DNA from 2 places in the Streptomyces yunnanensis genome. Region 2 is predicted to be linked to the other one. Evidence: predicted binding sites of a transcription regulator. Region 2 holds the regulator's gene; the other holds the start of a gene.

Region 1 (15,310 bases), 2.1 Mb from region 2:
GGCGCCTGGGACAAGGGCTGGACCAAGTCCTGGTCGCTCATCCAGCTCAACAAGGGCACCAACACCATCAAGCTGTCCTGCGAGAACGGCAACCAGTGCGAGGTCAACCTCGACCAGGTCTGGCTCGACCGGCCCTGACGGCGCCGCACCCCGCAGGACGGGGCCGGCGGTCCCACCCGAGGAGCGCGGCCCCGAGGGGCGCTCAGGCCACCGCGGGACGGTCCGTCACCACCACGTGGGGCAGCAGCTCCTGATAGGTCGTGGCGTCGAACTCGCCTGCGGCGGGGGCCCGTACGGTCGCGGCGGACAGCGCCACCGCGCGGCACAGCCGGTCCGGCCAGGGCAGCTCCTCGACCAGTCCGGACAGCAGGCCGGCCACCGCGGAGTCGCCGGCCCCGGTGGGGTTGCCGGCGAACCGACGGGGCGGGGTGGCCTGCCAGGCACCGTCGGCGGTCACCGCGAGCATCCCGTCCGCGCCGAGTGAGGCGGCCACCGCGTGGGCGCCGCGGCGCCGAGCGTCGCGGGCGGCCCGCAGCGGTTCGGTGCTGCCGGTGAGGGCGGCCAGTTCGTCGGCGTTGGGCTTGGCGAGGTCGGGGCGGGCGGCCAGGCCGCGGCGCAGCGGTTCGCCGCTGGTGTCCAGCAGGACGGGGACCCCGGCGGCGTGGGCGGCGCGGGTGAGCCGGGCGTAGACGTCCACCGGGACGCCGGGCGGCAGGCTGCCGCAGAGCGCCACCGCCCGTGCCTCGCCCAGCAGTTCGCGGTAGGTGCCGAGGAAGGCGGCCCATTCGGTCGGGGAGACCGTCGGGCCCGGCTCGTTGAGCTGGGTGGTGTCGCCGGTGCCGGCGTCCACGACGGCGACGGTGCGGCGGGTGGCGCCGCCGACCGGGACCAGCGCGTCGGTGACGGCGGTCTCCTGGGCGAGCAGGGCGCGCAGCGCCTCGCCGGTGCCGCCGCCCGCGAAGCCGGTGGCGACCGTGCGGTGGCCGAGCGCGGCCAGCACCCGGGCGACGTTCAGGCCCTTGCCGCCGGGGCGTTCGGCGACCTCGGTGACGCGGTGCGTGGTGTGCGGATGGAGCCGGGGGACGCGGTAGGTGATGTCCAGGGCGGCGTTCAGCGTGACCGTGAGGATCATGGTCTCCCCTCCGGGAGGAGGCCGGCCGGACGGCCGTGGGTGAGGGCCCCGCGTTCCGCGGCGGCATACGGACAAGTGCGCGAGCGATCATGCCATCGCGGACGGCCGTAGGCCCAGACCCGGGTCGGCCACCCTGCCCGGCCCGGCCGCCTGGACGGCGGTCGGGCCGGGGGTGCCCCCGGCGGTAGCGGGGAGTGCCGGTCCGGTCGGTCAGACGCCGGGCGGGCGGCGCAGCCAGGAGCCCTGCCGCAGCACGCCCACCACGTCGTGGGCGGCGTCCAGGACGACCAGGTCGGCGTCCTTGCCGGCCTCCAGCGAGCCGGTCCGGTCGGCGATGCCCAGCAGCCGGGCGGGGTTGGCGGAGAGCGCCTGCACGGCCTGCTCGACGGTGAGGCCGTCGAGGGTGACGGCCCGTTTGAAGGCGCGGTCCAGGGTGAGCGTGGAGCCCGCGATGGAGCCGGCGGTGGGGCCCTCGCTGATCCGCGCGACGCCGTCCTTGACCTCGACCCGCATGGGGCCGAGCGGATACATCCCGTCGCTCATACCGGCCGCCCCCATCGCGTCGGTGATGAAGGCGACCCGTTCGGCGCCCGCCGAGCGGAACGCCATCTGGAGGATCGCCGGGTGCAGATGGGTGCCGTCGTCGATCAGCTCGACGGTGATCCGCTCGTCCTCCAGGAGCGCGGCGACCGGGCCGGGGGCACGGTGGCCGAGCGCGGGCATCGCGTTGAACAGGTGGGTGGCGACGGTGGCGCCGGCGTCGATGGCCCGGCGGGTGGCGTCGTAGTCGGAGTCGGTGTGGCCGATCGCGGCGATCACCCCGGCGTCGGCGAGCAGCCGCACGGAGTCCAGCCCGCCCGGCAGTTCGGGGGCGACGGTCATCATCGCGGCGGTGCCGCGGGCGGCCTCGACCAGCCGGCGGACGTCGGCGGGGTCCGGGTCGCGCAGCAGCTCGGGCTGGTGGGCGCCGCAGCGGTGCGGGGAGATGAACGGCCCCTCGAAGTGGATGCCGGCCAGGTCGCCCTGCTGCACCAACTCGGCCAGGACCGCGGCCTGTCGGGCCAGGTCGTCCAGGTCACCGGTGACGGTGGAGGCCACCATCGAGGTGGTGCCGTGCCGACGGTGGGTGTCGACGACGGTCAGGCACTCCTCGGGGTCGGCGGACGAGAAGGAGCCGCCGCCCCCGCCGTGCACGTGCAGATCGACGAAGCCGGGGACGATCAGATGCCCCGTCAGGTCGAGGACGGTCGCGGTGTCGTCGTGGAGGTCCTGCGGCTCGGTCGCGTCCGGCGACCGGCCGCGGTCCTTGTCGCGACTGTGGACGGCGGTGATCCGGGTGCCCTCGATGGTGATCCGGCCGTGGTCGGTGACGCCGGAGGGCCGGGCGATCCGGGCGCCGGCCAGGATGGTGCGCCCGGCGTCCGAGGGCCGTCCCGCGGACTGTTGCTGTGCCATCAGGCGGTTACCTCCGTGGAGAGAAGATCCCAGGCGAGCAGTCCTGCGCCCAGGCAGCCGGCGGCGTCCCCGAGGGCCGCCGGGACGATCGTGGGGAGCTGCTGGAAGGTAACGCGCGCGCGGACCGCCTCCCGCAGTGGCGCGAACAGCGTGTCGCCGGCCTCCGCCAGCCCGCCGCCGATGATCAGCATCCGCGGGTCGAGCAGGGTGAGCCCGGCGACCAGGCCGTCGGCGAGCGCGTCCACGGCGCCCTGCCAGACCTCCCGGGCGCGCGGGTCGCCGGACTCCACGGCCTTGGCGCAGTCGGCGGCGCCGGCCCGCGGATCGCCGCAGACCGCGGCCCAGTCGCGGCCCACCGCCGCGGCCGAGGCCACCGTCTCCAGGCAGCCGCGCTGACCGCAGCCGCAGGTGTGACCACCCGGCCGGACGACGAGGTGGCCGATCTCGCCGGCGCTCCCGTGGGCGCCGGCCTCGATGCGGCCGTCGAGTCCGATGGCACCGGCGATCCCGGTGCCCAGGGGGACGAACAGGAAGCGGTCGGCGTCCCGGCCGGCGCCGATCCGGCCCTCGGCCAGGCCGCCGGTGCGGACGTCGTGGCCGAGCGCGACCGGTACTCCGCCGAGGCGTTCGGAGAGCAGCGCCCGCATGGGCACGTCCCGCCAGCCGAGGTTGGCGGCGTAGACGGCGGTGCCGGTGGTCTCGTCGACGATGCCGGGGACGGCGACGCCGGCGGCCAGCGCGGTGCTGCCGAACCGCTCCCGGCCGACGTCGCGCAGCTCGGCGGCGAAGCCGAGGATCGTCTCGACGACCGCCTCGGGGCCGCGGTCGCGCCCGGTGGGGCGCCGCGCCTCGTACAGGAGGGTGCCGTCCGCCCCGGCGAGGGCGGCCTTCATTCCGGTGCCGCCCACATCAAGGGCGATGACGTGTTTCACGGGGGACAGTGTCGCGCGATCGGCCAATAAAGGTCTAGTCCACTCACCGTGCTGATCACCACGTACCGCACGTCACCCACCGCTCGCCGGCGGTCGGCCGTAGCCGGACGCCGCCGCCCGCGTCCGGGCACGGATACGCGCCGGTAGCCTCTGTGTTCAGCCCTCCCGCGGGCCTGTGACCTGCGCAAGGGGCGGGCCGATACGGAAGGTGGGGGGAGGGTGGTGTAGACCTTGTGGGGGACGGTGGAGAGATCCGCTGTTCTGCGTCGATCGCGGGCGATCCCCGAGACGGCGGAGGGAACACCCGCAAGCACGGAATTTTCGGGACAAAGGGGCGGTAACAGCGGTGCGACGGCGGTACGTGAGCCTGGCGGCGGCAGGACTGGCCGCCACCATGACACTGACTCTCACCGGCTGCGGCAGCGGTTCCGGGGGCAAGGACGTCGCCCTCACGCTGATCGCCGCGGACTACGGCGACAGCAAGGCCAACAGCTCGCAGCACTACTGGGACGGACTCGTCCGCGCCTTCGAGGAGCAGAACCCCGGCATCAAGGTCGACGTCAAGGTCTACAGCTGGACCGACGTCGACAAGAAGGTCGAGGAACTGGTCGACTCCGGCAAGGCCCCCGACATGGCGCAGGTCGGCGCGTACGCCGACTACGCCGCCCGCGGCAAGCTCTACGGCGCCGACGACCTGCTCTCCATCCCCGTCCAGGCCGACTTCACCCCCTCCCTCGCGGAGGCCGGCGAATACCAGCGCAAGCAGTACGGCATGCCCTTCGGGGCCAGCACCCGGCGCCTCTTCTACAACAAGAAGCTGTTCGCCGCCGCCGGCATCACCGCGCCGCCGCAGAACTGGAGCGACATCCTCAGCGACGCCCAGGCGCTCAAGGCGCACGGCGTGAAGATCCCCTTCGCGCTGCCGCTCGGCCCCGAGGAGACCCAGGCCGAGACGCTGGAGTGGATGCTCGCCGGCGGCGGTGACTACACCGATCAAATCGGCAAGTACACCATCAACTCGCCCGAGAACGTCAAGACCTTCGAGTGGCTCCAGAAGGAACTCGTCGGCAAGGACCTCACCGGAGGCGACCCCGCCAAGCTCAACCGCGAGGACGCCTTCGCCGGCTTCGCCGACGGCAACGTCGGCATGCTCAACGGCCACCCCACCCTCATGAAGCAGGCCGAGGCCAAGGGCATCGACTACGGCACCGTCGAACTCCCCGGCACCACCGGCAAGGCGAAGGCCACCATGGGAGTCGCCGACTGGATGATGGCGTTCAAGCAGAACGGCCACCGCACCGAGGTCGGCAAGTTCCTGGACTTCGTCTACAGCAAGAAGAACGTCCTCACGTTCTCCGCCGACTACAACCTGCTGCCGGTCACCAGCTCCGCCTCCCAGGCGATGCTCGCCGACGACCGCTTCAGCAAGCTGCACGGCTTCCTCAACCAGCTGCCCAGCGCCCACTTCTACCCGTCCAACAAGACGTCCTGGCCGCTGGTCTCCAAGACCGTCAAGTCCCGGATGGGCGCCGCGGTCGGCCCGCAGGGCAATCCCTCGGCGACCCTCACCGACATCCAGAACATCGCGGACACCGCCGACAACTCCACCGAATAGCGCCGCCCGCGGGCCCGGCGGACCACCCCCGGGCCCGCGTCTGCGGTGGGCTTATCGTGGGAAGCAGACGACGGACGGTGGAGTGGGATGACGGACGGCACCGATGCGGGCACCGAGCGCGGGCTCTCGGCCCGTGACGAGGCGGTGCTCGCCGTCGAACGCCGCTCCTGGCCCGGCCCCGGCGCCAAGGAACGCGCCATCCGCGAGCAGCTCGGCATCTCCCCGACCCGCTACTACCAACTCCTCAACGCCCTGCTCGACGACCCCCGGGCACTGGCGCACGACCCGGTGACGATCAACCGGCTGCGCCGCGTACGGGACGCGCGGCGGGCACGGCGCTGACCCGGCCGCCCTCCCGTCACCCGACCTCCACCCCCGGAAGACGGCGCTGCGCGCCGAACCGCCCTCCCGTCACCCGACCTCCACCCCCAGAAGACGGCGCTGCGCGCCAGGCCGCCGTGTTGATGCGCCCGTACACCCGGCGTGCGCCCGTGTCCCGCCGGTAGGGTCGGCGTCATGGGCACCCCGAACGCCGCGCCACCTCCCGAACCAGCGCCGGACCCCGCGCCGGCGCCGCCCGCCGTCCCGATCCCGGACGCCCCCGCCGGCCGGGCGGGCCTCGCCGCCCTGCTGGCCCACCCCGAACGTGCCGTCGTCGCCCTCGACTTCGACGGCACCCTCGCCGACATCGTCCCCGACCCCGCCAAGGCCCGCGCCCACCCCGGCGTCCCCGAGGCCCTGGCCCGACTCGCCCCGCACCTGCGCGCGATCGCGGTGATCACCGGCCGTCCGGCCGGCGTCGCGGTCCGCCTCGGCGGCTTCGACGGAGTGCCGGGCCTGACCCACCTCGTCGTCCTCGGCCACTACGGCGCCGAGCGCTGGGACGCCGCGACCGGCGCCCTGCACGCCCCCGCCCCGCACCCGGGCATCGCCGCCATACAGGCCGAACTCCCCGGCGTACTGGACCGATCCGGCGTCTGGCACGGCACCTGGGTCGAGACCGCCGTCGAGCGCAAGGGCGGGCGGGCCATCGCCGTGCACACCCGCCGCGCCGCCGATCCGCAGCGCGCCTTCGAGCGGTTGCGGGAACCGCTCACCGCGCTCGCCGAGCGGCACGGCCTGATCGTCGAACCGGGCCGGCTGGTGCTGGAGCTGCGCCCGCCCGGGATGGACAAGGGCGTCGCGCTCGCCGAGTGGGTCGCGGAGACCGGGGCCGCCGCCGTCCTCTACGCCGGCGACGACCTCGGCGACCTGGCCGCCTTCGCCGCCGTCGAGAAACTGCGCTCCGACGGCACGGCCGGCGTCCTGGTGTGCAGCGGCAGCAGCGAGGTCACCGAACTCGCCGAGCGCGCCGACCTGGTCGTCGACGGCCCGAAGGGCGTGGTGGCCCTGCTCAACGCCCTCGCGGACCACATCGAGAACCCACCACAGGAGCCGGACGGGCCGGACGAGCCGGATGGGGCGGCCGGGGCTACTCCTTGAGGCCCAGGGAGGACAGCGCCGTCGTCCAGTCGTGCGCGATGGCCTGCTGCGCCTTGCCCAGATCGGCCTTGCCGGAGCAGATGGCCGCCTTGAGCTTGTTCTCCACGCCGTCCTTGGGGTTGTTGGGCCCGGCGCCCGGCTTGTGCCCCGGGGACGGCGGCTCGACCCAGAGGTTGCGCGGGTCGTTGGGGTCGCCGCCCAGCTGGAGGCTGATGAGGTGGTCGTACTCGGCGTCGTGCGGCGAGCCGGTGTAGCCGTAGGACTTGGCGTTGGCGGTCTTCTCGCGCCCGGTGATGCTCACCGGCGGCCGGATGCCCTTGGTGTACCCGCTCTGGCAGATCGTGGTCTTCAGCGTCTGCGGGGTGACCTTGGGGTTGGTCGCCCCGGGGGTGCACGTGGGGTCGGGCAGCGGCTGCTTGTCGGCGGTGTAGCGGAAGTGGCAGGTGCCGGGCGCGGGTTGCTTCTGCACCGTGTACGCCGACTGCGGCCCGGGGCCGACGGGTATCGACCCCGACGGCGCGGAGGCGGACGCCGACCCGGACGGCGTGCCGCCCTTCGCGTCGGCGCCGCCCTTCCCGGTCTTCCCGGACGAACAGCCGGCGACCGCGGTCGCCAGGACGGTGACGGCCGCAACCGCGGCCCACCGTGCGGAATATGAGCGTGTGCTGAGGGGCATGGGAAAGGACTACCCCGTTCGGGCCCGCCGCAGCCACAACACGGGAGCGCGGGGGAGCCCCGAAGGGGCGGACGAGGCAGGACTTCGCGGAAACGTCCTAGCGCCCCCGCCGGAACCGTTCGCCGACCTCCCCCTGATCGGTCTCCCACCAGGGCCGCGTCAACTCCGGCTGCGGCACGGCCGCCTCGCCCGGCGACGAGGTCGTGGTCGTCACCGTGGACGCGGTCGTCGCGGTTGCCGCGGTTGCCGTCGTTGTCGTGGGCGTGGGCGCCGCCGTGGCCACCGCGAGCTCCCGGTCCAGCCGCTCGTCCAGCGCCCGCGTCCTGCGCCGCTCGTCGCGCACCCACTCCGCGAACACCGCGATCAGGAACGGCAGTCCGACCAGCTCGGCGATGGTCAGCATCAGCCCGCCGCCGATCATCTGGTCCTGCTGCGGGCTCGGATCCCACGGCCGGTGCTGGGACGCGTACCAACCGCCCGCGATCAGCGTTCCGCTGGTCATCACCACGATCCCCGGCACCGCGTCCACCAGGCCGTCCAGCAGCACCAGCAGCGCCCGCACCGGATGGCTGCACCACGACGGCAGCAGCTCCTGGCGGGTGAGCATCGGCAGCACGAAGAGGCTGCCGGTGACGAGCAGTTGCAGATACATCAACTCGTGCAGCGGACCGTGCCGCAGCGCGGTCGGGAAGTACGGCGTGAAGTAGATCGCCAGCTCGGAGGAGAGCACCAACACCGTGCTGACCAGCGGAAACGTCAGGAAGCGGAGGAGTCGACCGGAGAGCGCCGCGCGCAGCCGGCTGGCCGCCGGTCGCTCCTGCGGCAACGCGGCGAGCGCCAGCGACAACGGGTCGCCCAGCGCCAGCCCCAACGGCGCGATCAGGTCCAGCACGATGTTCTGCACCGCGGCCGGCCAGAACAGCTCATGGTCGTAGACCGCCAGCCCCGACATGGTGGCCAGCGCGATCGCGCCCAGCCCCAGCCCGGCGAACGCCACCGTCCGGGCCACCGGCCAGCGCTCCCCGCGCCGCGCCAGCCGCACCACGCCCCAGGCGTAGAGGCCGCCCAGGACGAGGATCAGCACCAGCGCGTACGGGTCGAGCCGCCAGCTGTCGATCAGCCGCCCGGCGGTCAGCTCCGGCAGACCGGACGCGACCGTCGTCGAAGCAAGCGTTGTCACTGTCACGGCCCACCACGCTAGACCCGCGCGTCGACGATCTACCGGCGGGGTTCCCTCTCGCCCGCCCCCGGGGCCGGCGGCCCGGCCGGCGACGGTCCGCCGGTCACTCGCCCAGCGCCTGCAACTGCTCCAGGAACCACCGCGCCGGCGGCAGCGCGGTCGCCGCCGCGGCCAGCCGGGCGGTGCGCGCGGCCCGCTCCTCGGCCGGCATGGACAGCGCGGCGTGCAGCGCCTCGGCGGTCTGCGCCACGTCGTAGGGGTTGACCGTCAGCGCGTCCGCACCGAGCTCCTCCCAGGCGCCGGCCTCCTGGGAGAGCACCAGGGCGCACCCGGCGTCGGAGACCACCGGGACCTCCTTCGCGACGAGGTTCATCCCGTCCCGGATCGGGTTGACCAGTGCCACGTCCGCCAGTCGGTACGCCGCCAGCGACCGCGCGAAGTCGTCCTTGACGTGCAGCACGACCGGCTGCCAGCCCGCCGTCCCGTATTCCGCGTTGATCTCCTCGGCGAGCGCGCCGACCTGCGCGGTGTAGTCGCGGTAGACGGCCAGGTCCTGCCGCGAGGGGTAGGCGAACGCCAGGTGCACCACCCGCTCGCGCCACTCCGGCCGGTCGGCCAGCAGCCGCCGGAAGGCCAGCAGCCCGCGCACGATGTTCTTGGACAGCTCCGTCCGGTCCACCCGCACGATCGTCTTCCGGTCGGTGCCGCCGATCTGCCCGCGCAGCGCCGCCATCCGCTCCTCGACGTCCGGCCGCCGGGAGCGCTCCCGCAGGAACTCGGCGTCCGCCCCCAGCCCATGGACCCCGATCCGGGTCCGGTGCGCCTTCCGGTCCGGCGGCACCGCGACCACGCTGGGCGCCTCGTGCCGCGGCCAGTGCGCCGTGCAGTCCGGCCCCAGCGCCCGCTCGCAGCACGCGGTGAACGCCCGCGCCCACCGCTCGGTCAGGAAGTTCGCCCGGTCGGCGCCGAGGATGCCCAGCACCAGCTGCCGCTGGACGTCGTCGGGCAGCATCGCGAAGTACTCCGGCGGCGCCCACGGGGTGTGCGAGAAGTGCGCGATCCGGACGTCCGGCCGCACCTCGCGCAGCATCGCCGGCACCAGCGCCAGGTGGTAGTCCTGCACCAGCACCGCCGCACCCGGGCTCGCACTGTCCGCCAGCGCCGAGGCGAACGCCGCGTTGTACGCCTCGTACGCCGCCCACTGGCCCCGGAAGTCGGTGTCGAACACCGGCTCCAGCGGCGTCTGGTACAGCATGTGGTGGACGAACCACAGCACGGAGTTGGCGACGCCGTTGTAGGCCGCGGCGTGCACATCCGCCGGGATGTCCAACATCCGGACGCGCTGTCCATCGGTGTCCGCCACGTCCAGCAGCCCACCGGTCCGCCGAGCCGCCTCCCGGTCGCCGTCGCCCAGCGCCGAGCACACCCACACCGCGTCGGCCCCGATCGTCGAGAGCCCCGACACCAGCCCCCCGCCACCCCGCTTGGCGCTCAGTTCACCGCCCTCTCCCAGGGCGTACGACACGGGCCCGCGGTTGGACGCGACGAGGACCTCGGCACCTGGCTGGACCGCACTGCGCTCGGAGACCATGTCGCGACATTAACCCGTCACGGATCCGCGCAAACGTACGGATCGTCCCTCAGGCCGCCCGCCGTTCCGCGTATTCCGGTATTTCGGCCATCGGCGGCCGCTCCTCGGTGTCCACCGCCGTCGTCCGCGGCACGAAGCCGTGCTCGCCGCGCTCGAACTGGGTCAGCCGGGGCCGCACCAAATGACCGCGGGCCAACCGGAGTTGGGCGGTGCGGTAGATCGCCGCGGCCATCCGGCCGAGCGCCTGGCCGCCCTGGTGGCGGTGCCTGCGCACCCCGACGTCCACCTGCGCCAGGGCGTCCAGCCCGACGGTGTGCAGCGCGTCCACCAGCAGCCCCAGCTCCACCCCGTAGCCGACCGGGAACGGCAGCCGCTCCAGCAGCGAGCGGCGCGCCGCGTACTCCCCGCCCAGCGGCTGCACGAACCCGGCCAGCTGCGGCCAGTGGAGGTTGAGCAGCGGCCGGGCGACCAGCTCGGTGACCCTTCCGCCCTGCTCGCCTCCGGCAGTCGGCCCGCCCCGGCCGGTGTCCAGCGGCCGGTCGTACATCGCCTTGACGAACTGGACCTCCGGGTCGGTCAGCAGCGGCCCGACGATCCCCGAGACGAAGGTGGACGAGAATTCCCGCAGGTCGGCGTCGACGAAGCAGACGATGTCGCCGCTGGTCACCAGCAGCGAGCGCCACAGCACCTCGCCCTTGCCGGGCAGCGCCGGGATCCGGGGCAGCACGCTGTCCCGGTGGACGACCCGGGCGCCGGCCGCCGCGGCGACCTCGGCGGTGCGGTCGGTGGAGCCCGAATCCAGCACCACCAGCTCGTCGACCAGAGGCACCTCCGCGGTCATCAGATCGGCGCGGATCGCCGCGACGATCGCACCGACCGTCGCCTCCTCGTCGAGCGCGGGCAGCACCACACTGACCGTCCGACCCGTCTGGCGCTTGGCCTCCAACAGCTGCTCCAGGGGGCGGTCCGCGGCGGACCAGGAGCGGCCGGCCAGCCAGCGCTCCACTTCTTCCAGCACGTCTACGACTCTCCTCGGCGGCCCCCCGAACGGGAGCCCGTTATGTGATCCATCTCGCGGACCGGACGACTATCTCAACGGTGAGTGCCTTCGGTTACAGTCTTGAACAACGCGGAGGACCCTCGCATGTCGGGGTCACCGCGCAACAAACGCCTGGGTTCCGCCCAGTGCCATACCGCTCATCCAGAGGGGCAGAGGGACACGGCCCGTTGAAGCCCCGGCAACCCTCCAGCCGGTCTCCGCCGCACGACAGCACAGTGCGCGCGCGAGGCTCCCGGCTAGGGAAGGTGCCAAATCCGTCTCACGGCGAAATGCGTCGTGAGGAAGATGAGGAGAAAGGGCCTCGCCTCCATGGCTGTGCAAGCAACCGAATCCACGCCTTCTGTCGCACTCGGTCCCGCCGTAGCCCTGTCCTGTCGCGAATGCGGCGAGCGCTTCCCGCTCGGTCCGATCTTCGCGTGCCAGGAGTGCTTCGGCCCGCTGGAAATCGCCTACGCGCTCCCCACCGGCGACCCCGAGGCGCTGAAGAAGCAGATCGAGGCCGGTCCCGCCAACATCTGGCGCTATGCGCCGCTGCTGCCCGTCCCCGCGGACGTGGCCGACAAGCCCAACCTCAACCCCGGTTTCACCAAGCTCGTCAAGGCCGACCGGCTCGCCGCCGAGCTGGGCGTCACCGGCGACCTCTACGTCAAGGACGACTCCGGCAACCCCACCCACTCCTTCAAGGACCGGGTCGTGGCGATCGCCGTCGAGGCCGCCCGCGCCTTCGGCTTCACCACCCTCTCCTGCTCCTCGACCGGCAATCTCGCCGGTGCGGTCGGCGCCGCGGCGCGCCGCGCGGGCCTGAAGTCCTGCGTCTTCATCCCGCACGACCTGGAGCCCGGCAAGGTCGTGATGGCCGCGGTCTACGGCGGAGACCTGGTCGCCATCGAGGGCAACTACGACGACGTCAACCGCTTCTGCTCCGAGCTCATCGGCGACCCGCTGGGCGAGGGCTGGGGCTTCGTCAACGTCAACCTCCGCCCGTACTACGGCGAGGGCTCCAAGACGCTGGCGTACGAGATCTGTGAGCAGCTCGGCTGGCGGCTGCCGGACCAGCTGGTCATCCCGATCGCGTCCGGCTCCCAGCTCACCAAGATCGACAAGGGGCTGAAGGAGCTGATCGCCCTCGGCCTGGTCGAGGACAGGCCCTACAAGATCTTCGGGGCGCAGGCCGAGGGCTGCTCGCCGGTGTCCGCGGCCTTCAAGGCCGGGCACGAGGTCGTCAAGCCGCAGAAGCCGAACACCATCGCCAAGTCGCTGGCGATCGGCAACCCGGCGGACGGCCCGTACGTGCTCGACATCGCGCGCCGCACCGGCGGCGCCGTCGAGGACGTCACCGACCCGCAGATCGTGGACGCGATCAAGCTGCTGGCCCGTACGGAGGGGATCTTCGCGGAGACCGCGGGCGGCGTGACCGTCGGCGTGACCAGGAAGCTCATCGAGAACGGCGTGCTGGACCCGTCGCTGACCACCGTCGTGCTGAACACCGGCGACGGCCTGAAGACCCTCGACGCCGTCGCCTCCGGGCCCACCGCCACCATCCGGCCGGACCTGGACGCGTTCCGCGCGGCCGGCCTGGCCGGCTGAGCCGTCCCTCCGCCCGTCCCGTTCCGCACCCCCCGTACCTCCTGGAAGGCAGCACCATGAGCGTCAAGGTCCGCATCCCCACCATCCTGCGCACGTACACCGGCGGCGAGGCCGAGGTCACCGCCGAGGGCGCGACCCTCTCCGAGGTGATCGCCGACCTGGAGAAGAACCACCGGGGCATCGCGGCCCGGGTGCTCGACGACGCGGGCAAGCTGCGCCGCTTCGTGAATGTCTACATCAACGACGACGACGTCCGCTTCGAGCAGGGACTCCAGACGCCGACCCCGGAAGGCGCGGGCGTCTCTATCATCCCGGCGGTCGCCGGAGGCTGCTGATACGCCCGACGACTGTCCGGTGCGGCGCGATATGGATCGTATTCGCGCCAACTCTTTGCCGGTAGTGACCGGAAATTGCCCCGTCCGAGCTAAACGGACGGGGCAATTCCGTGTTGTGAAAGGCGATACCATTGGGGCGATCCCCCTCCGGTTATCTCCGTGTGCATGCCGAACGCATATGAGATCGCGGTGACTTGTGCGCAAGTTGTGTGCGCGATTTGTCGTCTATGCCACTTATTCCCGGCCCGACTTGGCCTGAGATAACGGGATTTGAGCGCATACAGCCGTTTCCCTGGCGCAAGAATTCTCGTCCGATTGACCTGTTGCGCTGGGCATTGGTCCAGATACATTCAGCGGCGGTCGACGCGTTCCGGCGCACACCCCACGGGCCATTCCGGGGGGTGAGGTCTGACCCGGGTCCGCGGAGTGCGGTCCTGTGCAAGGGCCAGTAATAGGGGAGTTAGGCATGGCTCAGGGCACCGTCAAGTGGTTCAACGCGGAGAAGGGGTACGGCTTCATCGCGGTCGACGGTGGTGCGGATGTTTTCGTCCACTACAGCGCGATCCAGATGGACGGGTACCGCACCCTGGAGGAGGGTCAGCGGGTCGAGTTCGAGATCTCGCAGGGCCAGAAGGGGCCACAGGCGGACATGGTCCGGGTCACCGCCTGAGGCGGCGGCCGACTGCATCGTTTCGCGGAAGGCCCGCATCCCCGAGTACGGGGTTGCGGGCCTTCTGTCGTTCCCGAGGGGTCGCGCGCGCCTCGCGGGCGCGCGGGCGCGCGCGGGCGGAGGCAAGGGGCGGTGAGCAGGGGGCGGCGCCCGTCTCGCGGACGGGGCCCGACCCTCTCGCGGGCGAGCGGCACACCGCCCGTCAAGCACCTCTACCCACCCCCGGCCCGAGTGTCACCACCATGGGAGACATCTCCGGAGCCGCTTGCACTCGATGGGTGCGAGTGCTAATCATTGCGTTAGCACTCTCCCCGTGAGAGTGCTGAATACGGACCGGGTCGGTGAGGCCCGCACGCCAGGTGGGGCAAGGAACCACACGGCATGCAGGCCGTCCGTCGCGGGCGCCAGCGCGGTCCGAGCTTTCCTCCCCCGAGCTCAACTCCGTTCGAGCGAGGGGGTACCCCCATCAGCCCGGAGGGACCACTTCACATGGCCAAGATCATCGCGTTCGACGAGGAGGCGCGGCGCGGCCTTGAGCGCGGTATGAACCAGCTCGCCGACGCCGTCAAGGTCACCCTCGGCCCCAAGGGCCGCAACGTCGTCCTTGAGAAGAAGTGGGGCGCCCCCACGATCACCAACGATGGTGTTTCCATCGCCAAGGAGATCGAGCTGGAGGACCCGTACGAGAAGATCGGCGCCGAGCTGGTCAAGGAGGTCGCGAAGAAGACGGACGACGTCGCCGGTGACGGCACGACGACCGCGACCGTCCTGGCCCAGGCGCTGGTCCGCGAGGGCCTGCGCAACGTCGCCGCCGGTGCCAACCCGATGGCCCTGAAGCGCGGCATCGAGAAGGCCGTCGAGGCCGTCTCCGGTGCGCTGCTCGACCAGGCCAAGGAGATCGAGACCAAGGAGCAGATCGCCTCCACCGCGTCCATCTCCGCCGCCGACCCGCAGATCGGCGAGCTCATCGCCGAGGCCATGGACAAGGTCGGCAAGGAAGGCGTCATCACCGTCGAGGAGTCCCAGACCTTCGGTCTGGAGCTGGAGCTCACCGAGGGTATGCGCTTCGACAAGGGCTACATCTCGGCGTACTTCGCGACCGACATGGAGCGCATGGAGGCGGCGCTCGAGGACCCCTACATCCTCATCGTCAACTCCAAGGTCAGCAACGTGAAGGACCTGCTGCCCCTCCTTGAGAAGGTCATGCAGTCCGGCAAGCCGCTGCTGATCATCGCCGAGGACGTCGAGGGCGAGGCCCTGTCGACCCTGGTCGTCAACAAGATCCGCGGCACCTTCAAGTCCGTCGCGGTCAAGGCGCCCGGCTTTGGCGACCGCCGCAAGGCCATGCTCGGCGACATCGCCATCCTCACCGGTGGCACCGTCATCTCCGAGGAGGTCGGCCTCAAGCTGGAGAGCGCCGGTCTCGACCTGCTCGGCCGCGCCCGCAAGGTCGTCATCACCAAGGACGAGACCACCATCGTCGACGGTGCCGGTGACAGCGAGCAGGTCCAGGGCCGGGTCAACCAGATCCGCGCCGAGATCGAGAACAGCGACTCGGACTACGACCGCGAGAAGCTCCAGGAGCGCCTCGCGAA
Region 2 (15,310 bases):
CGACGGCTCGGACTACCCGGAGCTGCGCGAGGCGCTGGACAAGCTCCAGCTCAACGACGCCGCGCTGGTCTACGAGCCGGAGACCTCGGCGGCCCTGGGCTTCGGCTTCCGCGTCGGCTTCCTGGGCCTGCTGCACCTGGAGGTCATCCGGGAGCGCCTGGAGCGCGAGTTCGGCCTCGACCTGATCGCGACCGCGCCCAACGTGGTCTACCGGGTGGAGATGGAGGACGGCACCGAGCACACCGTCACCAACCCCAGCGAGTTCCCCACCGGCAAGATCGACGTGGTGCACGAGCCGGTCGTCCGGGCCACGATCCTGGCGCCCAGCGAGTTCATCGGCGCGATCATGGAGCTCTGCCAGACCCGGCGCGGTTCGCTGCTGGGCATGGACTACCTCTCCGAGGACCGGGTCGAGATCCGCTACACCCTGCCGCTCGCGGAGGTCGTCTTCGACTTCTTCGACCAGCTCAAGTCCAAGACCCGCGGCTACGCCTCGCTGGACTACGAGCCCACCGGCGAGCAGACCGCCGACCTGGTCAAGGTCGACATCCTGCTGCACGGCGACAAGGTCGACGCGTTCTCCGCGATCACCCACAAGGACAAGGCGTACGCGTACGGCGTGCGGCTGGTCGGCAAGCTGCGCGAGCTGATCCCGCGGCAGAACTTCGAGGTGCCGATCCAGGCCGCCATCGGCAGCCGGGTCATCGCCCGTGAGACGGTCCGCGCCATCCGCAAGGACGTCCTCGCCAAGTGCTACGGCGGTGACATCTCCCGTAAGCGGAAGCTGCTGGAGAAGCAGAAGGAGGGCAAGAAGCGGATGAAGATGGTCGGCAACGTGGAGGTCCCGCAGGACGCGTTCATCGCGGTGCTGTCCTCCGACTCCGAGGGCGAAAGCAAGGCGAAGAAGTAGCGGAAGCGGGACGCGCGGCGGGCGCGGGACGCAGGGCGGGGCGGCGGTTCCTCAGGGAGCCGGCGCCCCGCGCCGTTTCCCGGTGGCCCCTCGGGGCGGCGGCGTTCCTCGGGGCGGCGGGGCCGGTCGAACGACGTTTCGGGGCCCATCGGTCAAGCGCGTGTCATGTGCACTTATCGCTCGGGTCACATCGTGAACCAGTCGGGTGCAGCCCCTTACGTGGCGGCGTCACGCGCTCTACTCTGATCACTGCTCAAGGTTACTCGCGAGTCACCAGCAACGAAGCGGGCCCCGGAGGACGCCGTGACCGACACCCACACGCTGATCGACAACCGGCCGCCTTCGGTGGCGACCCTGTTCCTGGAGCGGGTCGCGGCCACCCCGGATACCGAGGCATACCGCTATCCGGTCCCGTCCTCCACCGGCACCGGACCGGACGACTGGAGGGTGCTGACCTGGAGCCAGGCCGCCGAGCGGGTGCTCGCCGTGGCCGCCGGGCTGATCGCGCTGGGCGTGCACCCCGAGGAGCGGGTGGCACTGGCCGCCAACACCCGGGTGGAGTGGATCCTCGCCGACCTCGGCGTGCTCTGCTCCGGCGCCGCCACCACCACCGTCTACCCCTCCACCAACACCGACGAGACCGCGTTCATCCTGGCCGACTCCGGCAGCCGGGTGCTGATCGCGGAGAACGCCACACAGCTCGCCAAGGCCCGCGAGAAGCGCGCCGAGCTGCCCGAGCTGGCGCACGTCGTGGTCATCGACGGGGCCGACGCCCGGCCCGCCGAGGACGACCCGGAGGACTGGGTGCTCTCCCTCGCCGAGCTGGAGAAGCGCGGCACCGCCTATCTGGAGCAGCACCCCGAGTGCGTCGAGGAGCGGGTCGCCGCGCTCCGCGCCGACCAACTGGCCACCCTGATCTACACCTCGGGGACCACCGGCCGCCCCAAGGGCGTCCGGCTGGCCCACGACTGCTGGGCGTACATGGCCCGCGCCATCCAGGCGACCGGGATGGTCACCGCGGACGACGTGCAGTACCTCTGGCTGCCGCTGGCGCACGTCTTCGGGAAGGTGCTGACCGCCGGGCAGGTCTCCGTCGGCCACGTGATCGCGGTGGACGGCCGGGTCGACAAGATCATCGAGAATCTGCCGGTGGTCCGCCCGACCTACATGGCGGCCGTCCCACGGATCTTCGAGAAGGTCTACAACGGCGTCGTGGCCAAGGCCCGGGAGGGCGGCGGGGCCAAGTACAAGATCTTCCAGTGGGCGGCCGGCGTGGCCCGCGAGTACGCCAAGGTCTCCCAGGACAACTTCCGGCACACCGGCAACGCCTCGGTGCCGTTCGCGCTGGCCGCCAAGCACAAGGTCGCCGACGCCCTGGTCTATGCCAAGCTGCGGGAGGCGTTCGGCGGCCGGCTGCGCGCCGCGATCTCCGGCTCCGCCGCCCTCGCCCCCGAGATCGGCTACTTCTTCGCCGGCGCCGGCATCCACATCCTGGAGGGCTACGGCCTGACGGAGTCCAGCGCCGCCAGCTTCGTCAACCCCGGCGAGGCGTACCGCACCGGCACGGTCGGCAAGCCGCTGCCCGGCACCGAGGTCCGGATCGCCGAGGACGGTGAGATCCTGCTGCGCGGCCCCGGCATCATGCAGGGCTACCACGGCCTGCCCGAGAAGACCGCCGAGGTCCTGGAGGAGGACGGCTGGTTCCACACCGGCGACATCGGCGAGCTGTCCCCGGACGGCTATCTGCGGATCACCGACCGCAAGAAGGACCTGATCAAGACCTCCGGCGGCAAGTACATCGCGCCCGCCGAGGTGGAGGGCCAGTTCAAGGCGATCTGCCCGTTCGTCTCCAACGTGCTGGTGCACGGCGCCAACCGGAACTTCTGCACCGCCCTGATCGCACTGGACGAACCGACCATCCTCAAGTGGGCCGAGGAGCACGGCCTGGGCGGCAGGAGCTACACCGAGGTCGTCGCCACCGACCAGGCCCGCGCGCTGATCGACGGCTACGTGGAGCGGGTCAACGAGGGGCTCCAGCGGTGGCAGCAGATCCGCAAGTTCCGGTTGCTGCCGCGCGACCTGGACATCGAGCACGGCGAGATCACCCCCAGCCTCAAGGTCAAGCGGCCGGTGGTGGAGCGGGCGTTCAAGGACCTGCTCGACGAGATGTACGCCGGCGCGCGGGAGGCGTAGCGGCGGCGGGCGCGGTGCGGTGCGGGCCCCGGGAGTGCCCGGGGCGCCCCGCGCCGCACCCTCGTGCCCGTCCGGCGGCCGGCGGTCCGGCGCGCTCTGGGCGGGCCCTGCGGGGTGCCGTGGCGCGCCGGCCAACTGCCGCGCCGCGTCAGCCGAATTGACCCCTCTGACCACGCACTTCCGTGACTCACCGCTTATGTGCGGGCTCGTTCTGTCACTCTGGCGGTGGCGCATCCGGCGTCGCTGGGGAACTGCTCGGGAGTTGCTCAATGAGGATGACAACTTCGGTCGGACGGGACGACGTTACCGGGGCCGCCGCCCGCTCCCTGCGGGCCACGCTGCCCGGCGACCCACGGGCCGCGGCGGCCGCGCGGCGGTTCGTCCGGGCCGCCTTCGCCGACTGGACCGCGCGCCGGCTGCCGGGCGCCGACCGGCTCACCGACCGGCTGGCCGACGAAGCGGTGCTGCTGGTCAGCGAGTTGGTGACCAACGCGGTGGTGCACGCGGGCACCACCGTCGACGTGCTCTGCCGGCTCGACCCCGCCGAGGAGCCGGTGCCGCACCTCGACGACCCCCCGGACGCCGTTCCCGAGGAGCCACCCCGCCCCGGCCTGGTCGTCGAGGTCTCCGACCGGCACCCCACCCAGCCGGTCCGGGCCCGCGAGGACACCGGGGCCTACGAGGGCGGCGGCCACGGGCTCCGGCTGATCAGCGCGGTGGCCGAAGCCTGGGGCGTCACCTACCGGCGGGCGATGAAGACGGTGTGGTTCCGGTTGCCGGTCGGCGGCCCGGACGCCGCCTGGCCCGAACCGGACACCGCCGACGGCACCTACGACGCCTACGACACCTGTGACCCCTACGACAGCTACGGCACCTACGACGCCTTCGGCACCGCCGATGCCGCCGGCGCCCCCGATGCCGCCGACGCCCTCGGCGCCTACGGAGTCCTCGACGACCGGACGTTCCGGCGCGAACTACGGGCCTCCGAGCTCCTCGCCCCGGTGCCGCGCCGCCCCGCGCCGCCCGAGGACCGCCCCGAACGGGACCGCGGCGGCGTCGACAACGGCGCGCTGTCCTTCCTCGCGGAGGCGTCCGACCTGCTCTCCGGGCAGTTGGACGCCGACCAGGTCGCCTCGCTGGCCTGCCAGCTGATCGTTCCGCGGCTCGCCGACTGGTGCGCGGTATGGCTGCACGACGGCGACGGCGGCGCCCCCGGGCGCGGCCTCAGCGAGGACGGTGAGGTGCCGCGGCTGGCCCGGGTCTGGCACCTGTCCGAGGGCCGGATCGACTCGCTGCGGGCCTCCCTGGAGAAGGCGCCGCCGGGCCTGGGCGACGACGGCAGTACCGACAGCCGGCCGGTCCCGGTGCCCTGGCCTTGGCCGTACGAGCCGGCCGGCCGTGAGACCGGCGGCGCGGCCCTGGCCTGCCCCCTGGTCGCCGGCGGCCGGCGGCACGGCACCCTGCTGCTCGGCCGGGCCGGGCTGCGCCGCTTCCCCGGCGAGGTGGTCGCGCTGACCGAGGACCTGTGCCGCCGGGCCGCCCGGGCGGTGGCCACCGCCCGCGCCTACAGCCGCCAGGAACGCATCAGCCGGGTCCTCCAGCGCCGGCTGCTGCCCCAGGGACGGGCGCGGGTGCCCGGGGTCGCGTCGGCGGTGGTCTACGAGCCGCGCGAGGGCGCCTGGGCCGGCGGCGACTTCTGGGACCTCTTCGACGCCGGCGACGGCCGCTGGTGCTTCGCGCTCGGCGACGTCTGCGGCTCCGGGCCCGAGGCCGCCGCGGTCACCGGGCTGGCCCGGCCGGTGCTGCGGCTGCTGGCCCGCGACGGCTTCGGTGTCGCCGAGGTCCTGGACCGGCTCAACAAGACCATGGCCCGGGAGGCCGCGGACTCCGTCGCCGCGGTCGCGGCGGCGGTGGCGGCGGCCGGCGCGGGCGCGGAGGCCCCGGTGGAGATCCGCGAGGAGGGCGAACAGGCCCGCTTCCTGTCCCTGCTCTACGGCGAGATCGTCCCGTACCGCGGTGGCGACGGCGGCGCCCGCTGCACCCTCGCCAGCGCCGGCCATCCGTTGCCGCTGGTCCTGGGAGCCGACGGCGCGGTCCGGGTCGCGGCGGCCCCGCAGATGCTGCTCGGCGTCGTCGAGGACGCGTCGTACGTCAGCGAGTCCTTCGACCTCTGCCCCGGGGAGACGCTGCTGTGCGTCACCGACGGGGTGACCGAGCGTCGCTGCGGCCGGCGGCTCTTCGACGACGAGGACGGGCTGGCCTCGGCGCTCGCCGCGGCGGCCGGGCGGAGCGCCGAGGCCATCGCCGAGCACATCCGCCGCACGGTGCACGCCTTCGGCCCCACGCCGCCCGACGACGACCTGGCGCTGATGGTCCTCCAGGCGGCGGGCGGGCGCCCGTAGGGGAGGTGCGAACGGATCCCGTAGGGGGTGCGCGGCCCCCCTGCGGGGCCACAACCGGGCGGGCGGGGGCGGTATTCCAGCCGGCCGCCCCGGGGGCCGCCCCGGGCCCGCCGCCACAGCCGCCCCGGGCCCACCGCCCCGGCTGCCCAGGGGCCGCCGCCCGCTCTCCGGGAGCCCCGCTCCGGAACCACTCGGCATGACGGACAATGGACCCCATGCCTTCCGCACTGCCAGATGGTGAGCCGATGCCCGAGGACGGGGCGCTGCCCCGCCATGCGCTGACCGGCGCCGCCGAGCGCCCCCTCGGCTTCTATCTGCACGTGCCGTACTGCGCCACCCGCTGCGGCTACTGCGACTTCAACACCTACACCGCCGGCGAGCTGCGTGGCCCCGGCGGCGTCCTGGCCTCCCGCGAGAACTACGCCGACACCCTCGTCGAGGAGGTCCGGCTGGCCCGCAAGGTGCTCGGCGACGACCCCCGCCCGGTGGAGACGGTCTTCGTCGGCGGCGGCACCCCGACCCTGCTGCCGGCCGCCGACCTCGGCCGGATGCTGGCCGCGCTGCGCGACGAGTTCGGGCTGGCGCCCGACGCCGAGATCACCACCGAGGCCAACCCGGAGTCCGTCGATCCGCGCTATCTCGCCGAGCTGCGCGCTGCCGGCTTCAACCGCGTCTCCTTCGGCATGCAGAGCGCCCGGCAGCACGTCCTGAAGATCCTGGACCGCACGCACACCCCGGGCCGCCCCGAAGCCTGCGTCGCCGAGGCCCGGGCGGCCGGCTTCGCGCACGTCAACCTCGATCTGATCTACGGCACCCCCGGCGAGTCCGACGACGACTGGCGGGCCACCCTCGACGCCGCCACCGGCGCCGGCCCGGACCACATCTCCGCCTACGCGCTGATCGTCGAGGAGGGCACCCAGCTGGCCCGCCGGATCCGCCGCGGCGAGATCCCGATGACCGACGACGACGTGCACGCCGACCGCTATCTGATCGCCGAGGAGCGCCTCACCGCCGCCGGCTACTCCTGGTACGAGGTCTCCAACTGGGCCACCACCGAGGCCGCCCGCTGCCGCCACAACGAGCTGTACTGGACCGGCGCCGACTGGTGGGGCGCCGGCCCCGGCGCGCACAGCCACGTCGGCGGCGTCCGCTGGTGGAACGTCAAGCACCCCGCCGCCTACGCCCAGGCCCTCGCCGAGGGCCGCTCCCCGGGGGCCGGCCGCGAACTGCTCGCCGACGAGGACCGCCGCGTCGAGCGGATCCTCCTGGAACTCCGCCTCGCCGCCGGCTGCCCGCTCTCCCTCCTCGCCCCCACGGGGGCCCGCGCCGCCGCCCGCGCGGTGGCCGACGGCCTCCTGGCGCCCGGCCCGTACGAGGCGGGGCGGGCCGTGCTGACGCTCCGCGGTCGCCTCCTCGCGGACGCGGTGGTCCGCGATCTGGTGGACTGACGCCTCGTGACGGGCCGGCGCCTCCCGGCGGGCCGGCGCGGCGTTAGCGGCCCAGCGGTCCAACGGCCCGACCGGCCGGGGGACTTCAGTGGGTCAGCGGCCGCGACATCCGCCCCGATGCCGAGTCGATCTCGTCGTGCGCCTTGGTCAGCAACTGCATCGCAAGATCGTTGAGGGCTCTTGCCCCCGCGACCTCCTCGCCGACCCGGGGCTGGTTCCCGTCGGCCGGGTGGCGGCTGGCATAACCATGGGACCGCACTTCGGTCCCGTCGGGCAGCCGTACCAGCGCGGCGGCCCGGGTGCGGTGGGTGTCCTCCTCGAATTCCAGCTCGACATGCCATCCGACAGCGGTCTTCAACATGGCGGTCACCTCCGGAATCGCTGCTACCAGAGTGCGCTCACCGCCGGTCCGGCGCACGGCGTGCACCAGGGGCGCACGCCGTGCGGGACGGGCCTTCAGCGGCCGTCCGCCCCCTCCGGCGCCGTCACGAAGTCGATCAGCTCCTCGACCCGGCCCAGCAGCGCCGGCTCCAGGTCCTTGTAGGACCGCACCCGCGACAGGATCCGCTGCCAGGCCGCACCGGTGTTCTCCGGCCAGCCCAGCGCCCGGCACACCCCGGTCTTCCAGTCCTGGCCCCGGGGGACCCGCGGCCACGCCGGGATGCCCACCGAGGACGGCTTCACCGCCTCCCAGACGTCGATGTACGGGTGGCCGACGACCAGCGCGTGCTCACCGGTCACCGCCGCCGCGATCCGGGACTCCTTCGAGCCGGGGACGAGGTGGTCCACCAGGACGCCCAGGCGCGCGTCCGGACCGGGGGCGAACGCGTCGACGATCGCCGGGAGGTCGTCGACGCCCTCCAGGTACTCCACGACGACGCCCTCGATCCGCAGGTCGTCGCCCCAGACGCGCTCCACCAACTCCGCGTCGTGCCGCCCCTCCACGTAGATGCGACCGGCGCGGGCGACCCGGGCGCGCGCCCCGGGGACCGCGATCGAGCCGGACGCGGTGCGCGCCGGGCCGCTCGGCGCCGGACGGCTCTGCGGCCGGACGAGGGTGACGGTCCTGCCCTCCAGGAGGAAACCGCGCGGCACCATCGGGAACACCCGCTGCTTGCCGAAGCGGTCCTCCAATGTGACCGTCGGGCCCTCGGCGGTCTTCTCGCACCGCAGGACCGCGCCGCAGTAGCCCGTCACCACCTCCTCCACGACCAGCCCGGGATCGGCCGGCACCTCGGGCACCGGCTTCGGCTTCTTCCAGGGGGGAGTGAGGTCGGGGCTGTAGTGCCTGCTGTGCATGCGGGTCTGCTTCCTGGGGATCGGCGGGGCGGTGGTCCCCGGTGCACGGGGCGCCGGGGCGACAGTCGACGGGGTGGCGGATCAGGGCGAGTCGGCGCCGAAGCGGGCGGCCAGGGCGTCCCGCTGGGCGCGTACGAAGCGGGCGTCGACCACCGCGCCGTGGCCGGGCACGTACACCGCGTCCTCGCCGCCCAGCGCCAGCAGCCGGTCCAGCGCGGCGGGCCAGAGCCGGGGCAGCGCGTCCCGGCCCGCCTGGGGCTCGCCGGACTCCTCGACGAGGTCGCCGCAGAACACGATCTCCCGTTCACCGGCCCGGCCCGGCACCAGGACGGCCAGGTCGTGGGCGGTGTGACCGGGGCCGACGTTGGCCAGCAGCACTTCCCGGTCCCCGAGGCGGACGGTCAGCTCCCCGTGCACGTGGTGGTGCGGGGCGACCAGCAGGTCCGCGGCCTCCGCCGCGGTGTCCGGGTCCACGCCGTGCCGGACCGCGGAGTCCCGCAGCTCCTCCTTGCCGTGCCGCAGCAGCTCGGCCAGTCCGGTCGCGCCGAACACCTCCACCCCCGCGAAGGCCGCGGTGCCCAGGACGTGGTCGAAGTGCGCGTGGGTGAGCGCGACATGCGTCACATCGCGGCCCAGCACCGCGCGGACCGTCCGGCGCAGTTCGGCCCCGGCACCGAGCGTCGGGCCGGTGTCGACGATCAGCACGCCGTCCGAGCCGGCGATCACGCCGATCGTCTCGTCCCAGCCGGGCATCCGGCGCCGGACGACACCCTCGCCGAGCCGCTCCCAGCCCGCCTCTTCCCAAGTGGTGCGCATACCGAGACGCTAGCCCCTGTCGTCGAACTCCCGCCTGCCGTCCGACGTCCGGCACGCACTGCGGGCAGTACGGCTACCGCCCGGGGCTTTTGCCCGGGGCCGTGGCGGGGCGGGATCAGGGGGACCTCGGGGTGCGATCAGGGGGCTCTCAGGGGCGACCCGGGGGTCGGATTCCGCGGTGGTGGGTAAGCCCTCGGTACGCCCGCCCTTGCCGCATCCGTGCTACCCGGCCGTACACTGGCTCCGGGTCTGGCACTCGGCCCGTGCGAGTGCCAGGAGAAGAGACGACACGGCGGGACGGCCGACTGGAGGTGGCGGAATGCTCAGTGAACGCAGGCTCGAAGTGCTGCGCGCCATCGTCCAGGACTATGTCGGGACGGAGGAGCCGGTGGGTTCCAAGGCGCTCACCGAGCGCCACAGGCTGGGCGTCTCCCCGGCCACCGTCCGCAACGACATGGCGGCCCTGGAGGACGAGGGCTACATCGCCCAGCCGCACACCAGCGCCGGCCGGATCCCGACGGACAAGGGCTACCGCCTCTTCGTCGACAAGCTCGCCGGCGTCAAGCCGCTGTCCGTCCCCGAGCGACGGGCGATCCAGAACTTCCTCGACGGCGCCGTCGACCTGGACGACGTGGTGGGCCGCACGGTGCGCCTGCTGGCGCAGCTGACCCGGCAGGTGGCGGTGGTGCAGTACCCGTCCCTGACGCGGTCGACGGTCCGGCACGTCGAACTCCTGGCGCTGGCCCCGGCCCGGCTGATGCTGGTGCTGATCACCGACACCGGCCGCGTCGAGCAGCGGCTCATCGACTGCCAGACGCCGTTCGGCGAGACGTCCCTGGCGGATCTGCGCGCCCGGCTCAACAGCCGGATCGTCGGCCGCCGTTTCACGGACGTCCCGCAGCTGGTGCAGGATCTCCCGGAATCCTTCGAACAGGACGACCGGGCGACCGTCTCGACAGTACTGTCGGTACTGCTGGAGACTCTGGTGGAGGAGACCGAAGAGCGGCTCATGATCGGCGGCACCGCCAATCTGACGCGCTTCGGGCATGATTTTCCCCTGACCATCCGGCCGGTGCTGGAAGCCCTTGAGGAGCATGTGGTGATGCTCAAGCTGCTCGGGGAGGCCAAGGACTCGGGCATGACCGTGCGCATCGGGCATGAGAATGCTCACGAGGGCCTGACGTCCACCTCGGTCGTCACCGTCGGATACGGTTCTGGCGACGAGGCCGTCGCGAAATTGGGCGTGGTCGGACCGACCCGCATGGACTACCCCGGAACGATGGGAGCGGTACGCGCAGTGGCACGTTACGTCGGACAGATCCTCGCGGAGTCGTAAGTGGCCACGGATTATTACTCGGTCCTCGGTGTCGGTCGGGACGCCTCGCAGGACCAGATCAAGAAGGCGTTCCGGCGGCTGGCGCGCGAGCTGCACCCGGACGTGAACCCGGACCCCAAGACCCAAGAGCGGTTCAAGGAGATCAACGCCGCCTACGAGGTCCTCTCGGATCCGCAGAAGAAGCAGGTCTACGACCTCGGCGGCGACCCCCTCTCGCAGTCCGGCGGTGCCGGCGGCGCGGGCGGCTTCGGCGCGGGCTTCGGCAACTTCTCCGACATCATGGACGCGTTCTTCGGCACGGCCTCGCAGCGCGGCCCGCGCTCGCGGACCCGCCGCGGCCAGGACGCCATGATCCGCCTCGATGTCGAGCTCAGCGAGGCCGCGTTCGGCACCACCAAGGACATCCAGGTCGACACCGCCGTCGTCTGCACCACGTGCAGCGGCGAGGGCGCGGCGCCGGGCACCTCGGCGCAGACCTGCGACATGTGCCGCGGTCGCGGTGAGGTCTCGCAGGTCACCCGGTCCTTCCTGGGCCAGGTCATGACCTCCCGGCCCTGCCCCCAGTGCCAGGGCTTCGGCACGGTCGTGCCGACGCCGTGCCCCGAGTGCGCGGGCGACGGACGGGTCCGCTCCCGCCGCACCCTCACGGTCAAGATCCCGGCCGGTGTCGACAACGGCACCCGGATCCAGCTGGCCGGCGAGGGCGAGGTGGGCCCCGGCGGCGGCCCCGCCGGCGACCTCTACGTCGAGATCCACGAGCTGCCCCACGCGGTGTTCCAGCGGCGCGGCGACGATCTGCACTGCACGGTCACCATCCCGATGACCGCGGCGTCGCTGGGCACCAAATGCCCGCTGGAGACGCTGGACGGGATGGAGGACGTCGACGTGCGGCCCGGCACCCAGTCCGGCCAGTCGATCCCGCTGCACGGCCGCGGCGTGACGCACCTGCGCGGCAACGGCCGGGGCGATCTGATCGTCCACGTCGAGGTGCAGACCCCGACCAAGCTCGACCCGGAGCAGGAGGAACTCCTGCGCCGACTGGCCAAGCTGCGCGGCGAGGAGCGCCCCCAGGGCCAGTTTCAGCCGGGGCAGCAGGGGCTGTTCTCGCGGTTGAAGGATGCGTTCAACGGGCGGTAGCTGTTCGGCCGGGGGTCCGGGGGGCGTCCCCCGGGCAGGCACAGCCAGCCGGGGCAGCAGGGGCTGTTCTCGCGGTTGAAGGATGCGTTCAACGGGCGGTAGTCGTCCGGCCGCCCGCCCGGGATCGTTCCCCGGGCGAGCGCGGCACGAAGCAGGAGCCACCTCGACCGGGGCGGCGGTCCGGGCGTTTCCCGTGACCGCCGCCCCGGTTCTGGGTGGGGCGCCGGGCGTGACACGATGTGGGCATGCCCACCGCGCTCACCGATTTCTGCCGTCACCCCATCGTGCAGGCCCCGATGGCGGGCGGCGGCTCCGGACCCGAGCTGGCCGCCGCCGTCTGTGAGGCCGGTGGCCTCGGCTTCCTGGCCGCCGGCTACAAAACCGCCGACGGGATGTACCAGGAGATCAAACAGCTGCGGGGGCTGACCGGCCGGCCCTTCGGCGTCAACCTCTTCATGCCGCAGCCCGCCCTCACCGACACCTCCGCCGTCGAGGTCTACCGCGAGCAACTCGCCGGCGAGACCGCCTGGTACGAGACCGAGCTCGGCGACGTCAACGGCCCCACCGACGACGGCTACGAGGCCAAGGTCGCGATCCTGCGCGACGACCCGGTGCCGCTGGTCTCCTTCACCTTCGGCTGCCCCTCGCGGGCGGTCCTCGACGCGTTCGCCGAGGTCGGCACGTACACCGTCGTCACGGTCACCACCGCCGCCGAGGCGCAGGCCGCACAGTGGTCGGGCGCGGACGCGGTGTGCGTACAGGGCGTGGAGGCGGGCGGCCACCAGGGCACCCACCGGGACGATCCGCACGCCGACGGGACGGGCTCCGGGCTGGGCCTGCTGGCGCTGCTCGCCCAGGTCCGGGAGACGGTGCAGATCCCGGTGATCGCCGCCGGCGGGCTGATGCGCGGCGCGCAGATCGCGGCGGTGCTGGCCGCCGGAGCCTCGATGGCGCAGCTGGGCACCGCGTTCCTGGCCACTCCCGAGTCCGGCGCCAACCCGCTGCACAAGCAGGCGCTGACCAACCCCCTTTTCACGCATACCGAGTTGACCCGGGCGTTCTCCGGGCGGCCGGCCCGCGGCCTGGTGAACCGTTTCCTGAGGGAGCACGGCCCGTACGCCCCGGCCGTCTACCCCGCCGTGCACTACCTCACCGCCCCGGTCCGCAAGGCCGCCGCCAAGGCGGGCGACGCGCAGGGGCTCAACCTCTGGGCGGGGCAGGGGCATCGGCTGGCGCGGGAGATGCCCGCCGGGCAGTTGGTGGGGGTGCTGGCCGCCGAACTCGACGCCGCCCGCGTCTCGTTGGGCCTGGGCGGCCCGGGCTACGGACCGGGCGGTGCGGTGTGACCGCGCCCGTCTTCCTCGTCGAGTCGCTCGCCGGTGTACGGGCCGGGGGCACGCTGACCCTGGACGGCCCCGAGGGCCGGCACGCGGTGTCGGTGCGGCGGCTGCGGGTCGGCGAGGAGGTCGTGCTGACCGACGGCGCCGGGACCGGTGCGCAGGGCACGGTCGCCGCCGTCGAGGGCAAGGACCGGCTGACCGTCGCCGTCAGCGGGCTGCGCACCGAGGAGCCGCCGGTGCCCACCCTCACCGTGGTGCAGGCGCTGCCCAAGGGCGACCGCGGGGAGTTGGCCGTGGAGACCATGACGGAGACCGGGGTGGACGCCATCGTGCCGTGGTCCGCGGCGCGCTGCGTCACGCAGTGGAAGGGCGAGCGGGCCGCCAAGTCGCTGGCCAAGTGGCGTGCCACGGCACGCGAGGCGGGCAAGCAGTCCCGCCGGCTGACCTTCCCGCGGGTCGCCGATCCGCTGTCGACCAAGCAGGTCGCCCAGTTGCTCGCCGACGCCGACTTCGCCGCCGTCCTGCACGAGGAGGGCAGCACCCCGCTCGCCACCGCCGAACTCCCCACCGAGGGCTCGATCGTGCTGGTCGTCGGCCCCGAGGGCGGGGTCTCGCCGGAGGAGCTGGCGGCCTTCGCCGAGGCGGGCGCCAAGCCGTACCGCCTGGGCGCGTCCGTGCTGCGGACGTCCACGGCCGGCACCGCGGCGACCGCCCTGCTGCTGGGCCGCACCGGCCGCTGGAGCTAGGTCCGCAACGTCCCGTCGTGCGCCCGCCGGGCGCGGGCGACGGGACGTCACGGCGTGCCGGGCCGCCCCAAAGGCCGGCCGGCACGCCGCCGTTGGTCCGTCAGCCGAGCAGTTCGGCGTGCAGCGTGAGGTTCTTGACGCCCGCCAGTGCCTGGCTGACCGGGCAGTTCTTCTTGGCGTCCTCGGCCGCGGCCTGGAAGTCCGCCTCGGACAGGCCGGGGACCCGGGCCTTGACGGTCAGCACGATGCCGGTGATGCCCTCACCGGGCTGGAAGGTGACGTCGGCCCGGGTGTCCAGCGCCTCGACGGTGTAGCCCTTGCCGGCCAGGCCGTGCGAGAAGGCCATCGAGTAGCAGGAGGAGTGGGCCGCCGCGATCAGTTCCTCGGGGCTGGTCACGCCGCCCGGCTGCTCCGCTCGGGCGGGCCAGTTCACGTCGTAGGTGCCGATCTTGGACGATTCCAGGGCGACGGTGCCCTTGCCCTGCAGGAGGTTGCCTTCCCAGTGGGTGGTGGCGGTGCGCGTGGTTGCCATGGTGCATAACTCCCGTTTGTGGGGCCAATGCGGTCTGAGAGATCAGCTTAGGCTCTGCCGGGCCGCGATTCGGGAGACCGCCCCCGGGGCCGACCCCGGGGAGGGCCGTCACGGGCCGCCCCGGGACGTGCCGGGGTGATCGGCTAGCATCCGGAGGGCGTACGCAGGGTGCGTACGGCGCATGCCGCGCGACCCGGGAGGAGCCCACCGGTGGCGGGAGAACCGCAGGCCGACTGCCTGTTCTGCAAGATCGTGGCGGGAGAGGTACCGGCGACGATCGTCCGCGAGACCGAGACCACCGTCGCGTTCCGCGACATCAACCCCCAGGCCCCGACGCACGTCCTGGTGATCCCCAAGGCCCACTACCCGAACGCGGCGGAGCTCGCCGCCGCCGAGCCGAAGGTGATCGCCGACATACTGTCCGAGTCCCGTGAGGTCGCGGCCGACGACCAGATCGAGGAGACCGGCTACCGGGTCGTCTTCAACACCGGCTCCGGCGCCGGCCAGACCGTCTTCCACGCCCACCTGCACGTCCTCGGTGGCCGCGGCCTCCAGTGGCCCCCCGGATAACGAGCCATGTCGGTACGCGAACTGGTCGTCCTCGGGACCGCCAGCCAGGTCCCCACCCGGCACCGCAACCACAACGGCTATCTGCTGCGGTGGGACGGTCAGGGGCTGCTCTTCGACCCCGGCGAGGGCACCCAGCGCCAGATGTTGCGGGCCGGGGTCGCCGCCCACGACATCAACCGGATCTGCATCACCCACTTCCACGGCGACCACTCGCTGGGCCTGGCCGGGGTGATCCAGCGGATCAACCTCGACCGGGTGCCGCATCCGGTGACCGCCCACTACCCGGCCAGCGGCGAGCGGTTCTTCGAGCGGCTGCGGTACGCCACCGCCTACCGGGAGACGGTCCGGATCGCCCAGCGGCCGGTCTCCGCCGACGGTGAACTGGACCGCGCCAAGGGATACGTCCTCCAGGCGCGCAAGCTCTCGCACCCGGTCGAGTCGTACGGCTACCGCCTCACCGAGCCGGACGGCCGGCGGATGCTGCCCGAGAAACTGGCCGCCCACGGCATCGCCGGACCGGACGTCGGCCGCCTCCAGCGGATCGGCGAGCTGAACGGCGTCACCCTCGACGAGGTCAGCGA

What was found. Region 2 encodes HrcA, which represses chaperone genes, less so after heat shock. Its sites were predicted from a motif close to TTNGCACTCNGNNNNNCNGAGTGCNAA; they were not measured.
Region 1: a site for HrcA is predicted at 14,015-14,041, ahead of groL (chaperonin GroEL). Genes of this name have one in related genera too.

What each region holds. Positions count from the first base shown of each region.
Region 1 is NZ_CP095749.1:4,230,002-4,245,311, reverse strand. Features, by position in the region: gene MOV08_RS18115 (carbohydrate-binding protein) at 1-138, shown strand, start outside; gene MOV08_RS18110 (1-phosphofructokinase family hexose kinase) at 203-1,132, opposite strand; gene nagA (N-acetylglucosamine-6-phosphate deacetylase) at 1,343-2,587, opposite strand; gene MOV08_RS18100 (ROK family protein) at 2,587-3,519, opposite strand; gene MOV08_RS18095 (extracellular solute-binding protein) at 3,866-5,134, shown strand; gene MOV08_RS18090 (DUF3263 domain-containing protein) at 5,222-5,476, shown strand; gene otsB (trehalose-phosphatase) at 5,651-6,616, shown strand; gene MOV08_RS18080 (hypothetical protein) at 6,606-7,292, opposite strand; gene MOV08_RS18075 (cytochrome c oxidase assembly protein) at 7,390-8,478, opposite strand; gene MOV08_RS18070 (alpha,alpha-trehalose-phosphate synthase (UDP-forming)) at 8,576-10,063, opposite strand; gene MOV08_RS18065 (glucosyl-3-phosphoglycerate synthase) at 10,113-11,081, opposite strand; SAM riboswitch class I at 11,258-11,415, shown strand; gene thrC (threonine synthase) at 11,433-12,710, shown strand; gene MOV08_RS18055 (MoaD/ThiS family protein) at 12,767-13,045, shown strand; gene MOV08_RS18050 (cold-shock protein) at 13,512-13,715, shown strand; gene groL (chaperonin GroEL) at 14,205-15,310, shown strand, end outside.
Region 2 is NZ_CP095749.1:6,319,083-6,334,392, forward strand. Features, by position in the region: gene lepA (translation elongation factor 4) at 1-910, shown strand, start outside; gene MOV08_RS27535 (AMP-dependent synthetase/ligase) at 1,214-3,103, shown strand; gene MOV08_RS27540 (ATP-binding SpoIIE family protein phosphatase) at 3,379-5,505, shown strand; gene hemW (radical SAM family heme chaperone HemW) at 5,721-6,953, shown strand; gene MOV08_RS27550 (DUF1876 domain-containing protein) at 7,039-7,314, opposite strand; gene MOV08_RS27555 (DUF3097 domain-containing protein) at 7,410-8,252, opposite strand; gene MOV08_RS27560 (MBL fold metallo-hydrolase) at 8,334-9,068, opposite strand; gene hrcA (heat-inducible transcriptional repressor HrcA) at 9,388-10,404, shown strand; gene dnaJ (molecular chaperone DnaJ) at 10,405-11,541, shown strand; gene MOV08_RS27575 (nitronate monooxygenase) at 11,787-12,887, shown strand; gene MOV08_RS27580 (16S rRNA (uracil(1498)-N(3))-methyltransferase) at 12,884-13,627, shown strand; gene MOV08_RS27585 (OsmC family protein) at 13,728-14,159, opposite strand; gene MOV08_RS27590 (histidine triad nucleotide-binding protein) at 14,370-14,729, shown strand; gene MOV08_RS27595 (ribonuclease Z) at 14,736-15,310, shown strand, end outside.